Linked DNA regions of Ruegeria pomeroyi DSS-3. The main gene of each other region encodes a partner of the protein of the gene in region 2 in a complex. Links are inferred from orthologs where the notes say so. Each region holds a gene or a part of one and is shown on either strand. Other genes may lie near its edges.

Region 1 (5,687 bases), 940 kb from region 2 along the record:
CCGGCACGTACTTGATCGACAGCTCCTTGCCCAGCTCGGCCGAAACCGCCTCGACGATCTTCATGCACAGGTCAATCGAATAGCCGACCGGTTTCTGGTTCTCGTCCAGATAGGCAAAGGGGACCGAGCTTTCGCGGTGCCCGATGACGATCTCGCCCGAGGCGTCGATCTTTGCCAGCGTGCCGGTGCGGTCCTGCGCGGCGACCGGCAGGGCCAGGCCCAGCGCGACGGCACCCGCAAGGATGGGTTTCAGTAGGTTCATGTCTTGGTCTCCTTGTTGAACTTTGTTGGTCTTATGGTTGGTATCCCGGCAGTCCGAAGATTTCCGGATACCCGAAAAGCGCCGCACTGCCGCCGGTATGCAGGAAGACGATATTCGCCATCCCGTCGAAATATCCCTGCCGTGTCAGGTCGATCAGGCCCGCCATGGCCTTGCCGGTATAGACCGGGTCAAGCAGCAGACCCTCGAGCCGCGCCAGCATCCTGACCGCCTCGCACATGGCCTCGGTCGGCAGGCCATAGCCCGGCCCGACATGGTCGCAATTGGCCCGCACGCCCGAGCGCACGATCGGTATTCCCATGCCAAGGTAATCCATGGTCTCGCAGGCCAGATCAAAGACCATGGCCTCTTGCCGCTCCTGCGGCGCGCGCACGCCGATCCCCAGCAGATGGGTGTTCCAGGACAGGCCGGCCAGGCCCGCGACCAGGCCGGCCTGCGTGCCGCAACTGCCCGTCGCATGGATCAGCGCGTCGATGTCCAGGCCCATGCTCAGGGCCTGTTCGCTCAGTTCCAGCGCGCAATTGACATAGCCAAGGGCACCCACCCGGTTCGATCCGCCGCCGGGAATGACATAGGGGCGCTTGCCCTTGCCCCTCAACGTCGCGGCCAGCCGCTCCATCTCGGCCGCCATGTCCGACCCGCCGGCCCGTCGCGAGATCGTGGCGCCGTGCAACCGGTCAAGCAGCACATTGCCGTTCAGGGTATAGGCCAGGTCCGCGGCGCCGGTCCGGTCTTCCAGCAACAGGTGGCAATGCAGGCCCAGCCGCGCCGCGGCGGCGGCGGTCTGGCGGGCATGGTTGGACTGGATCGCGCCCTGGGTGATGATCGTGTCGGCGCCGGCCTCGCACGCGCTTGCCATCAGGAATTCCAGCTTGCGGGTCTTGTTGCCGCCGCTGGACAGGCCGGTGCAGTCGTCGCGCTTGACCCAGATGCGCGGACCGCCAAGCGCCTCGCTCAGCCGGTCCAGCGGTTCCAGCGGACTCGGCAGATGCCCCAGGCGGATACGCGCGAACCGCTCCAATGCGCGGCGCAGCAATGCCTGATCGTCCACCGCCCCTGAAACGGGCGCATCCACAAACGTCTTCACGATGCCCCCCTGGATTGGCATATTTTTTCTCAGGGTAGAGAGGAGAAATCGGTTTGAATAATGCCGAATTTGCATGCTGCCCATACATCCGATATGGCTGAGGCATGGATACGAGACTTTTGGAAGATGCGCTCATCCTCTTGGAAGAGGGCAATCTGACCGCCGCCGCAGCGCGCCGCAACGTGACCCAACCCGCCTTTTCGCGGCGCATCCGGTCGCTTGAACAATGGATCGGCACCGACCTGCTGGTGCGCGGTGCCAACCGGGTCGAACTGTCGCCCGCGCTGGCGAAATGCGAGCCGCAGATCCGCGCCTTGCTCTCGCAGCTCCAGCAGGTTCAGGGGCAGCTGAAGGATCCCGAAGGCGGCGCGGATGTGCTGCATGTGGTCACCCAGCACTCGCTGTCGGTCTCGGCCATTCCCGAGCTGATCCGGGTTGCCAACAGCGCCGGAACCCGCTGGCATGTGCGCCTGCACACGCGCAACCAGGACGAGGCGATGTCGATGTTCCTCAGGCACGAGGTCGATGTGTTGGTGGGCTATGACTATCGCGTGCTGCCGCTGGCGCCGTTTGACAGTTCGGTGACCCGCTATGTCTGGCGTCGCGACGCGTTTGTGCCGGTGGTGGGGGGCGCGTTGCGGCACCGGCTGAAGGACGGCAATGTCCTGCCCCCCGACACGCCCCGCATCAGCTATCCCAAGGGCAGCCTGTTCGGGCAGATCGTGTCGCATTACAACAAGGACGCGGCCCTGTCGCTGGATGGGCCGGTGGTGGTCGAAAGCACCTTTTCGGTGGGCATCGCGCAGCTCGTGCTTTCGGGGATCGGCGCCGCCTGGGTGCCGCACTCGCTGATCCACGATCAGATCATCTCGGGCGAGGTGGTCATCCTGTCGCCGGGCTATGGGCGGATCCCGATGGATATCGCGCTCTATGCCCGGACCGACAACAAGCGCGCGATCCTGTTTCGCAATGCGCTGGCAGCGCCCGGCGCCTGATCGCGCGGATCAGTACTGCTCGATCTGGCCGCCCTGTTGCCAGGGTTTGACCAGGTTGCCAAAGCGGGTGAACTGCGCCTCGAAGCTCAACTCGACCGTGCCGATGGGGCCGTGACGCTGCTTGCCCACAATCACCTCGGCCTTGCCGTGCAGCCGCTCCATCGCGGTTTTCCACTCTTCCATGCGGTCCAGCTCGTGATCGCCGGGCTTCTCGCGTTCCTTGTAGTATTCCTCGCGGAACACGAACATCACCACGTCGGCATCCTGTTCGATCGAGCCCGATTCCCGCAGGTCGCTGAGCTGCGGGCGCTTGTCGTCGCGGTTTTCCACCTGACGCGAGAGCTGGGACAGGGCGATGACCGGAATGTTCAGCTCCTTGGCGATGGCCTTCATCCCCATCGAGATCTCGGCGATCTCGTTCACCCGGTTGTCGGCCATGCCCCGGCACAGCTGCAAATAGTCGATCACCAGCAGGTCCAGCCCATGGGTCCGCTTCAGCCGCCGCGCGCGGGCGGCCAGCTGGCTGATCGGCAGGGCCGGGGTGTCGTCGATGAACAGCGGGCAGGCCTCCAGATCCTTGGCGGCGTTGACGAAGCGGCGGAACTCGTCCTCGGTCATGTCGCCCTGACGGATCTTGTGGCTCGAGATTTCCGAGGCCTCGGCCAGAACCCGGCCCGCCAGCTGCTCGGCGCTCATTTCCAGGCTGAAGAAGCCGACCACGCCGCCATCAATCGCGCCTTCGGTTCCGTCATGGCGCTGGCCGCGCTTATAGGCCTTGGCCACGTTGAAGGCGATGTTGGTCGCCAGCGAGGTCTTGCCCATCGACGGGCGGCCGGCCAGGATGATCAGGTCAGAGGGGTGCAGCCCGCCCAGCTGCTTGTCGAGGTCGTTCAGCCCGGTCGAGATCCCGGCCATGCCACCGCCGCGCTGATAGGCCTGGTTGGTGACGTTGACCGCCTCGGTCACCGCCTTGAGGAAGCTCTTGAACCCGCTGTCGGTCTGGCCCTGCTCGGAAAGCTTGTAGAGCTTCTGTTCGGCCTCGACGATCTGTTCCTTGGGTTCGCTGGCCACATCGACACGCGCGGCCTTGTCCGAGATGTCGCGGCCCAGCCGGATCAGCTCGCGCCGGATCGCAAGGTCATAGATCATCTGCGCATAGTCGCGCACCGCGAATGCGCTGATCGAGGCGCCGGCAAGGTTGACCAGATAGGCGGCCCCGCCCAGCTCGGCCAGGCCCGCATCCTCGGCCATGAAGGATTTCAGTGTCACCGGCGAGGCCAGCGTGTTCTTGGCGATGCGGGCGGCGGCGACCTCCCAGATGCGGGCATGTACCGGGTCATAGAAATGCTCGGGCCCGATGATCTGGGCGACCCGGTCATAAAGATCGTTATTGGTCAGAATCGCGCCCAAGAGCTGCTGTTCGGCCTCGACCGAATGCGGCATGGTATCGGCATTCTGGACCTCGGCCGAAGCCTGTCCGATTGTGGTGATCTCGTTCATGTCTGCTCTACCGCCTCTTGGGTCAGAGGTCATAGCCGAGCGTCGCGAGTCGGCCAAGTTGTATGTTTTCTGGGGATATGCTGTGCATATCTCCGCACCCCCGTATCTTGAAGGATCAGTAGGGGGTGCGTCAATATCTGGTGGGGCGGCAGCATCTTTCGGCCAAGAGCCGCCCGGATGCCGTCGCGTCGGGCGTCAGCGTTTGTTGGCGGCCTGCCAGGCGCGCGGATCCTTGAGAAACGCCTCGACCCCGCTCAGCGTGACCTCGTCAAAGGCCTTTTGCGCGCGGGCCTCGGCCAGCACGTCCCACCAGGTGCAGAGGTAATGCAGCGCAACCCCGTGATCGCCCAGAGTCTTTTCCGTCTCGGGGAAGATGTCGTAGTAAAAGATCACCGCCGTGTGGCCGCAGCTGGCCCCGGTCTCGCGGATCGCATCCACAAAGGAGAGTTTGGAGCCGCCATCGGTGGTCAGATCCTCGACCAGCAGCACCCGCTGGCCCTCGCTCATGGCGCCCTCGATGCGGGCGTTGCGGCCATAACCTTTTGGTTTCTTGCGCACATAGGTCATCGGCAGCGCCATACGTTCGGCCACCAGGGCGGCAAAGGGGATGCCCGCCGTCTCGCCGCCGGCGATATTGTCGAAGGCCTCAAACCCTGCGTTGCGCATCACGGTGACGGTCAGGAAATCCATCAGGGTCGAGCGGATGCGCGGGAAGGAGATCAGCTTGCGGCAGTCGATATAGCTGGGCGAGGGCAAGCCCGAGGCCAGGATATAGGGCTCTTTCGTGTTGAAATTCACCGCGCCGATTTCCAGCAGCATGCGGGCGGTCAGGCGGGCGATTTCTTCGCGGGTCGGGTAGGCGGCAGGGATCATGGTCAGGTTCCGTTTTTCAAGGGCGGGACCAGAATTTTAAGTAAAATTCTGGGACAAATTCTTCGTCGAAGAATTTGTTACCTCGTCACCCTCCAATGCAGTGGGACACCGGGATCGAACACGGTGACGGTATGCTCTCCGGCGGGCAGGGTCTTGGGGATGTCAAGCGGGTCGGCCTTGCTGAGCGTGATCGTGTCGGCATTGACAGGCAGGCCATAAAAGGCGGGACCGTTCAGCGAGGTGAAGCCTTCCAGCTTGTCCAATGCACCCGCTTCCTCGAACACATGGGCAAGGCAGGACAGCGCGATTGGCGCGGTAAAACAGCCCGCGGCGCAGCATTCGGCCTCTTTGGCGTGGGTCGGATGGGGCGCGCTGTCGGTGCCAAGGAAGTACCGCGCATCGCCCGACGTGGCGGCGGCGACCAGCGCCTCGCGGTGATGGCGGCGCTTGAGGATCGGCAGGCAGTAGTAATGCGGGCGCATGCCGCCCACCAGCATGTCATTGCGGTCGAACATCAGGTGCTGGACGGTGATCGTCGCCCCCAGACCCTCGGGGTTGGCGGCTACGTAATCGGCCCCATCCTTTGTGGTGATATGCTCCATGATCACGCGCAGCCCCGGTGTCGCGCGGCGGATCGGGTCAAGCACCCGGTCGATGAACACCGCCTCGCGGTCGAAAATGTCGATCTCGCGATCCGTGACCTCGCCATGTACGCAGAGTGGACAGCCGATTTCGGCCATGCGTTCGAGCACCGGACGTACCTTGTCAAAATCCTTCACGCCGCTCGCGGAATTGGTGGTGGCGCCCGCCGGGTAGAGCTTGACCGAGGTGATCAGCCCGCTGGTGTGCGCCGCGGCCAGATCGTCGGGATCGGTCTGCTCGGTCAGGTAGAGCGTCATCAGCGGTTCGAAATTCATGCCCTTGGGCAGCGTCGCCAGGATCCGGTCGCGAT
Region 2 (5,826 bases):
GATGGCGATCTCGCCCTCGCGGCTGAGCAGTTCGACCGAACCCATCTCGCGCAGATACATGCGCACCGGGTCATCGGTACGGTCGAGCTTTTCTGCCTGGGCGCCAGCCAGCGCAACCTCGCGGTTGCTTTCGGTGGTGATGAGGTCGGTCGAGCCCTTCTGCTCTTCCTCTTCGGCCTCTTCATCCTCGATGATATTGATGCCCATCTCGGAGAGCATCGACATCACATCCTCGATTTGCTCGGAACTCACCTGATCGGGCGGCAGAACCTGGTTGAGCTGATCGTAGGTGATATAGCCCTTTTCACGGGCCTCGGCGATCATCTTCTTGACTTGGGCCTGGCTCATGTCGAGCGAGACTTCGTCTTCCTGGTCTTCGGGCTTCTGGTCTTCGGCGGTGTCCTTGGCGGCCATTCAGTGCTCCTGCAGGGATGGGCGATTCGTGTGAGCCGAATCATTAGTGCTCAGAATTGATTCGGCCACCCGTTTACCGGTTTTATTTTGCCTTTTCCTTAGGAAAACGCCCTAGCGGCGTTTCCGGCGAAAATCGATTCCCGCCATGATCGCGTCAAAAGCCTCGCGTTCGTCGCGCTTGATTCGCGCGCCATTGTCGGCCACGTCGAACAGCGCCTTGTCCTCGTTCTGGCTGCGCGCGGCGCGCTGCTTCTCTTCGGCGGCCTGCGCGACGCGCCAGGTCAGCGACTCGTCGGCGTCCTCGGCGATGTCCTCTCGGGCCTCCTCGATCTCGGCGTCATACCCCCTCAGCGCCTGGATTTTCGCAAGTTCCTCGGCCAGGGTCATTTCGGCCAGGTCCACGTCACCCGGTCGGCGCATACAGGGGATCACCTGCACATGGCGCAGCGCATAGAGGTTTTCAAGGGCCTCGGGGCCAAGAGTCTGGTCGATCCGCTCGCGCAGCCCCTCGGGATCGTCGATACCGATGCGCAGCGCCAGGTCGCGCAGCATCGCCAGATCGGGGTCATGACAGTCAAGCCGCTCCAGCGCGTGCTCGAACCGCACGATCACCGCCGGAGTGGCGATGGCGGCGGCCAGGATCACCGCCTCGCGCAGCCGGATCTGGGCCGCTTCGCCCGAACTGGCCAGCAACGAGGCCCGGGTGCCCGCCGTTGCGGCGGCAGGCGCGGCGCCGCGACCGCCCCGGGGCTGCCAGGGCTGTTTCGTCCCGCGCTGCGGGCGGAACAGCTGCCAGCGCAGATCCTTGATCTCCTGCCCGTAATGGGCGCGGATCGAGGGGTCGCGGATCAGCTTGATCTTTTCGCGCAGCGCCTTGTCCAGCGCCGCCTTGCGTTCGGGACTGTCGAACACCCGCCCCTCGGTTTCGCGCTGCCAAAGCAGCTGCACCATGGGCCGGGCCTGATCCAGCACGCTTTGCATGGCTGCCGGTCCTTCGGCGCGGATCAGGTCGTCGGGGTCCTTACCCTCGGGCATTATCGCAAAGCGCACCGATTTGCCCGCCTCCAGCAGCGGCAGTGCCAGATCGACCACCCGCAGCGCAGCGCGCAGGCCCGCCGTGTCGCCATCCAGCGCCACGATGGGCTCGTCGGCGATGCGCCAGATCATCTGCAACTGATGCTCGGTGACAGCCGTGCCCAGCGGCGCCACGGCAGCGCCGAACCCGGCCTCGGCCAGCGCGATCACATCCATATAACCCTCGGCCACGATCAGCGGCTGGCCCTGCCCTGCCGCCGTGCGCGCGGGACCGTGGTTGAACAGGCTGCGCCCCTTGTCAAAGAGCAGCGTCTCGGGCGAGTTCAGGTATTTGGCATTATCCTTTGGGTCCATCGCCCGACCGCCAAAGGCGATACAGCGCCCGCGCGCGTCCCGGATCGGGAACATGATCCGGTTGCGGAAGGTGTCATAGGGCTTGCCGCCCTTGGTCGAGGGTTTGGCCAGACCCGCGCCCGTGATCAGCTCCTCGCCCACGCCCTTGCCGCGCAGGTGATCCCACAACCCCTGCCAGCCATCGGGGGCAAAGCCGATCTCCCAGCGTTCCAGCGCCTGTGCGCTGAGGCCACGCCGGGCCAGATAGTCGCGCGCGGCTCCGCCGCCCCCGGCGCTCAGGTTCAGGCGGAAGAAGCGCACCGCCTGTTCCATCACCTCGGCCAGCTGGCTGCGGTGGTCCTGTTTCTCCTGCGCTCTGGGGTCGCGCGCGGGCATCGTCATACCGGCCTCACGGGCCAGGATCTCGACCGCCTCCATGAAACCGACATTCTCGGTCTGCTGGACAAAGGTCAGCGCGTCGCCCTTGGCCTGACAGCCGAAGCAGTAATAGAACCCCTTGCGGTCATCCACATGGAACGAGGCCGACTTTTCATGGTGGAAGGGGCAAGGCGCCCACATGTCGCCCTTGCCCTGGTTCGACTTGCGCATGTCCCACATGACCTTGCGCCCGACAACCTGGGTCAGGCTCAGGCGGCTTCGCAACTCGTCCAGAAATCCGGGGGGCAGTGACATGGGACCACGATGGCAGAAAGCGCAAGGCGCGCCAAGCGGGCGGCGCGCCTTATCCACAGCGAAGACGGCCCGTCAGGGCCGGATAAGCGCGCCTATTGCTTCAGGCACAGTTCCAGCCAGGCCGCCGACAGGTCCTGGTCGCGCACATCGCGCATCTTCTGCTGATAGACCCAGGGCGCGATCAGCGGGATCGCCGCATTGTAATTCTCGGGCCAGGTCGGGCTGGTGGCTGCTACCGCGGCGGGCACATCGCGTTCCTTGACCCGGTCCAGCCGCGCCTGCTGGATCGCGGCCACCACATCGGCCTGGTACTGGCAGCTCTGCTGCTTCGTCTCGGCCGCCGCCAGCGGCGAGGCCGCAAGCAGCGCGACAAGGGCGTAACGGTACATCGGTCGTCTCCCGGGATTCGAAGGTTCCCCGGAGCTTACCCGCGCGCGGCCACCGCTTCCATCGCCGATTTCAGGTCATGCAGCAGGGTCTGCGCCATCGAGCGGAAGACCATCAGCAGAAATCCGCCATCCTCCAGCCGCGTGACCGAGCCCGCCATATGTCCGATCCGGCATCGCGCCGTGGCGCCCGGGCCAAATCCGGGCGCGCGCAGATCGACCGGCACCAGCCGCGCCAGAACCGCCTCGGCGCCGGTCCCCTCAAGGCGCACCACGGTCCAGGCATCGGACTGATCGACCAGCACACCCGGCCCGGCCAGCGCCGCATCCGGCGCGGCGCCGGTCAGCAGCACGCTGTCATGGCCGAACCAGATCGCGCGCGCATCGCCCGCCGTAGTGACCCGGCCCGCGCCGGGCCAGTCCAGCCCATGCGCCGCGCGCAGCGCCTGGGCCAGCGCGGCCCCCTGCCCCTTGCGCGGCGACAGTGACGTCATCGCGCCCAGGTCCACCTCGCTCACCGTCATTGCGCCGACACTCAGCGGCACCTGCCCCGCACAGGGCGTTTTCGCGATCAGCTTATCCACGCATCCGCCCTCCCTCGGGGTCAAAGAAAACCGGGGTGACCACCTCGCAATAGGTGGTCACCCCGCGCAGCCCGTCGACCATCTTGACGATCTCTCCGATCCGATCCGGCCCATCGGCCAGAAAGCCCAGCCCGATCATCCGGCCCAGAACCGGCGAATGACAAACCGAGGTCACATAGCCCTGATCATGCTCGCGCCGCGCGGTATCCTCTTGCCGGTAAAGATGCGCGCCCGCCAGCAGCGTGCCCTCGGCCGTGATGGGTTTCAGCCCCACCAGCCGTTCGCGCCCCGGCTCCTCCAGCCCGGGGCGCTGCGCCATGGTCTTGCCGATACAGTCCTTCCTGGCCGAGACCATGCCCCCCATGCCGATGTCATAAGCGGTGACGCGGCCATGGATCTCGGCATGGGTGATGAAGCCTTTCTCGATCCGCAGCACATTCAGCGCCTCCATCCCGTAGGCGCCGCCGCCCAGCGCCTCGACGCGGGTGACCAGCAGGTCGAACAGGCTGGCGCCATAGCGCGCGGGCACCGCGATCTCGTACCCTTCCTCACCCGAGAACGAGATCCGGAACAGCCGCCCACCAACGCCCAGCACCGACACCGCGCCGCAGGACATGAAGGGCCAGCCCGCCGCATCGATCGGCGTGTCGAGCAGCCCGTTCAGCACCTCGCGCGCCCTGGGGCCGGCAACGGCGAATTGCGCCCATTGCTCGGTCACCGAACAGATCGACACGTCCCATTCGGGATGCAGACCCTGGGCCACAAATTCCAGATGCGCCATCACCTGACCGGCAGCGGCGGTGGTGGTGGTCATCAGGTAGTGATCCTCGCCCAGCCGCGCGGTGGTGCCGTCATCCATCACATGACCGTCCTCGCGCAGCATCAGCCCATAGCGCACGCGCCCGACCTTCAGTGTCGAGAACATGTTGGTGTAGACAAAATCCAACAGCCGCGCCGCATCCGTCCCCTGAATGTCGATCTTGCCCAGGGTCGAGACATCGGCCACCCCCACCGCGTTGCGTACGTAACCCACCTCGCGGTCGCAGCTCTGCTGCCAGTCGGTCTCACCCGGCTGCGGGAAATAGCTGGGCCGGTACCACAGCCCCGCCTCGATCATCGGTGCGCCGCGCGACAGGGTGGCGGCGTGCGAGGTGGTAAAGCGCTCGGGCTGAAACCCCTTGCCCTCGCCCCCCGCGCCCAGCGCTGCGATGGCTATCGGGCTATAGGGCGGGCGAAAGGTGGTGGTGCCGGTCTCGGGGATGCCGCGTCCGGTGGCATCGGCCAGCACCGCCAGCGCCGCCACGTTCGAGCTCTTGCCCTGATCGGTCGCCATACCCTGCGTGGTATAACGCTTCATATGCTCGACCGACCGGAAATTCTCGACCGCCGCCTGTTTCACATCCTTGACGGTGACATCGTTCTGAAAATCGAGCCAGGCGCGCCCGCGCCCCGGCACCGCCCAGAGCGGCTCCAGAGCATAGGGCGTCTCCTCGGCCACCGGCAGTACGCCTTGCGCCGCCTTGATCCCCAGCGCGCCCAGTGCCTCGGCCGCGGCCTCGGCCCCCTCGCGCAGACAGGCCGTCGTCGAAAAGGCGCCGTTGCAGGCACCTGCCGCGCGCAGGCCGGGCACCATGCCCGCCACGGGCACAAAGGCTGCGATGTCGCGGCGCCATTCGGGCCGCCCGTTCATGTGGCAGGTCAGGTGCAGGCTGGGGTTCCAGCCGCCCGACATGGCCAGGCAGTCGGTGGCGATGCGTTCTTCGCCACTGGGATGACGAACGGTGATCCGCTCCAGCCCCTGCCGCCCGCCGCTGCCGCAGACCTGACCGCCCCGGATCATCCGCACCCCATCAAGGCGCGGCGCGTCATGGCGGCTGTCGATCAGGGCCGCCACATGTACCCCCGCCGCCAGCAGGTCGCGCACGGTGCGATGGGCATCGTCATTGTTGCCGAATACGGTAACGGCGCGGCCCGGGCTGACGCCCCAGCGGTTGAGATAGGCACGCACCGCGCCAGCGGTCATGATGCCGGGCCGGTCATTGTTGGCAAAGGCGATAGGGCGTTCCAGCGCACCCGCCGCCAGCACCGCGCGCCGCGCCACGATGCGCCAGAAACATTCCAGCGGCGCACCCGCGCCCCGGTCGGCGCGGTGATGCGAGACCCGCTCCAGCGCCGCATAGGTGCCCTGGTCATAGGCGCCCGCAACGGTGGTGCGCGTCATCAGCCGCACATTCTCCATCCCGCGCAGCTCGGCCAGCACCTCCTCGGCCCAGACCGCCCCCGGCTTGCCGTCGATCTCATAGGTCTCGGCCAAGAGGCGCCCACCCATGCGCGCGTCCTCCTCGGCCAGGATCACATCGGCCCCGGCCCGGCCCGCCACC

What was found. The genes of interacting proteins can lie anywhere in the genome.
Region 1: the proteins of dnaG (region 2) and SPO_RS13470 are in contact, whole or in part, in a crystal structure (PDB 2R6A), measured with the Geobacillus stearothermophilus proteins. The link is inferred for Ruegeria pomeroyi DSS-3 from one-to-one orthologs. Residues at the interface, in WP_049624496.1 of Geobacillus stearothermophilus: Lys456, Leu457, Leu458, Pro459, Ala460, Asn463, Ala464, Leu467, Leu535, Leu536, Ile537, Ala538, Gln544, Glu545, Asp548, Tyr549, His552; in WP_033016901.1 of Geobacillus stearothermophilus: Ser13, Glu15, Ala16, Gln18, Glu91, Leu92, Asp94, Ala95, Val96, Pro97, Thr98, Ala99, Ala100, Asn101, Tyr104, Tyr105, Ile108.

Annotation. Positions count from the first base shown.
Region 1 is NC_003911.12:2,807,929-2,813,615, reverse strand. The notes cover bases 1,618-4,463. They hold SPO_RS13470 (replicative DNA helicase), read right to left. Parts: upstream 3,863-4,463; coding sequence 2,372-3,862; downstream 1,618-2,371. Other genes in these bases: SPO_RS13465 (orotate phosphoribosyltransferase), read right to left, coding at 4,058-4,463; SPO_RS13475 (LysR family transcriptional regulator), read left to right, coding at 1,618-2,362. In the rest of the region: SPO_RS13485 (amino acid ABC transporter substrate-binding protein), read right to left, coding at 1-262; SPO_RS13480 (D-cysteine desulfhydrase), read right to left, coding at 294-1,331; more of SPO_RS13475, read left to right, coding at 1,472-1,617; more of SPO_RS13465, read right to left, coding at 4,464-4,735; pyrC (dihydroorotase), read right to left, coding at 4,813-5,687. UniProt on the Escherichia coli protein: The main replicative DNA helicase, it participates in initiation and elongation during chromosome replication. Travels ahead of the DNA replisome, separating dsDNA into templates for DNA synthesis.
Region 2 is NC_003911.12:1,864,804-1,870,629, reverse strand. The notes cover bases 1-2,985. They hold dnaG (DNA primase), read right to left. Parts: upstream 2,476-2,985; coding sequence 526-2,475; downstream 1-525. Other genes in these bases: SPO_RS08890 (sarcosine oxidase subunit gamma), read right to left, coding at 2,900-2,985; SPO_RS08895 (hypothetical protein), read right to left, coding at 2,568-2,864; rpoD (RNA polymerase sigma factor RpoD), read right to left, coding at 1-414. In the rest of the region: more of SPO_RS08890, read right to left, coding at 2,986-3,445; SPO_RS08885 (sarcosine oxidase subunit alpha family protein), read right to left, coding at 3,438-5,826. UniProt on the Escherichia coli protein: RNA polymerase that catalyzes the synthesis of short RNA molecules used as primers for DNA polymerase during DNA replication.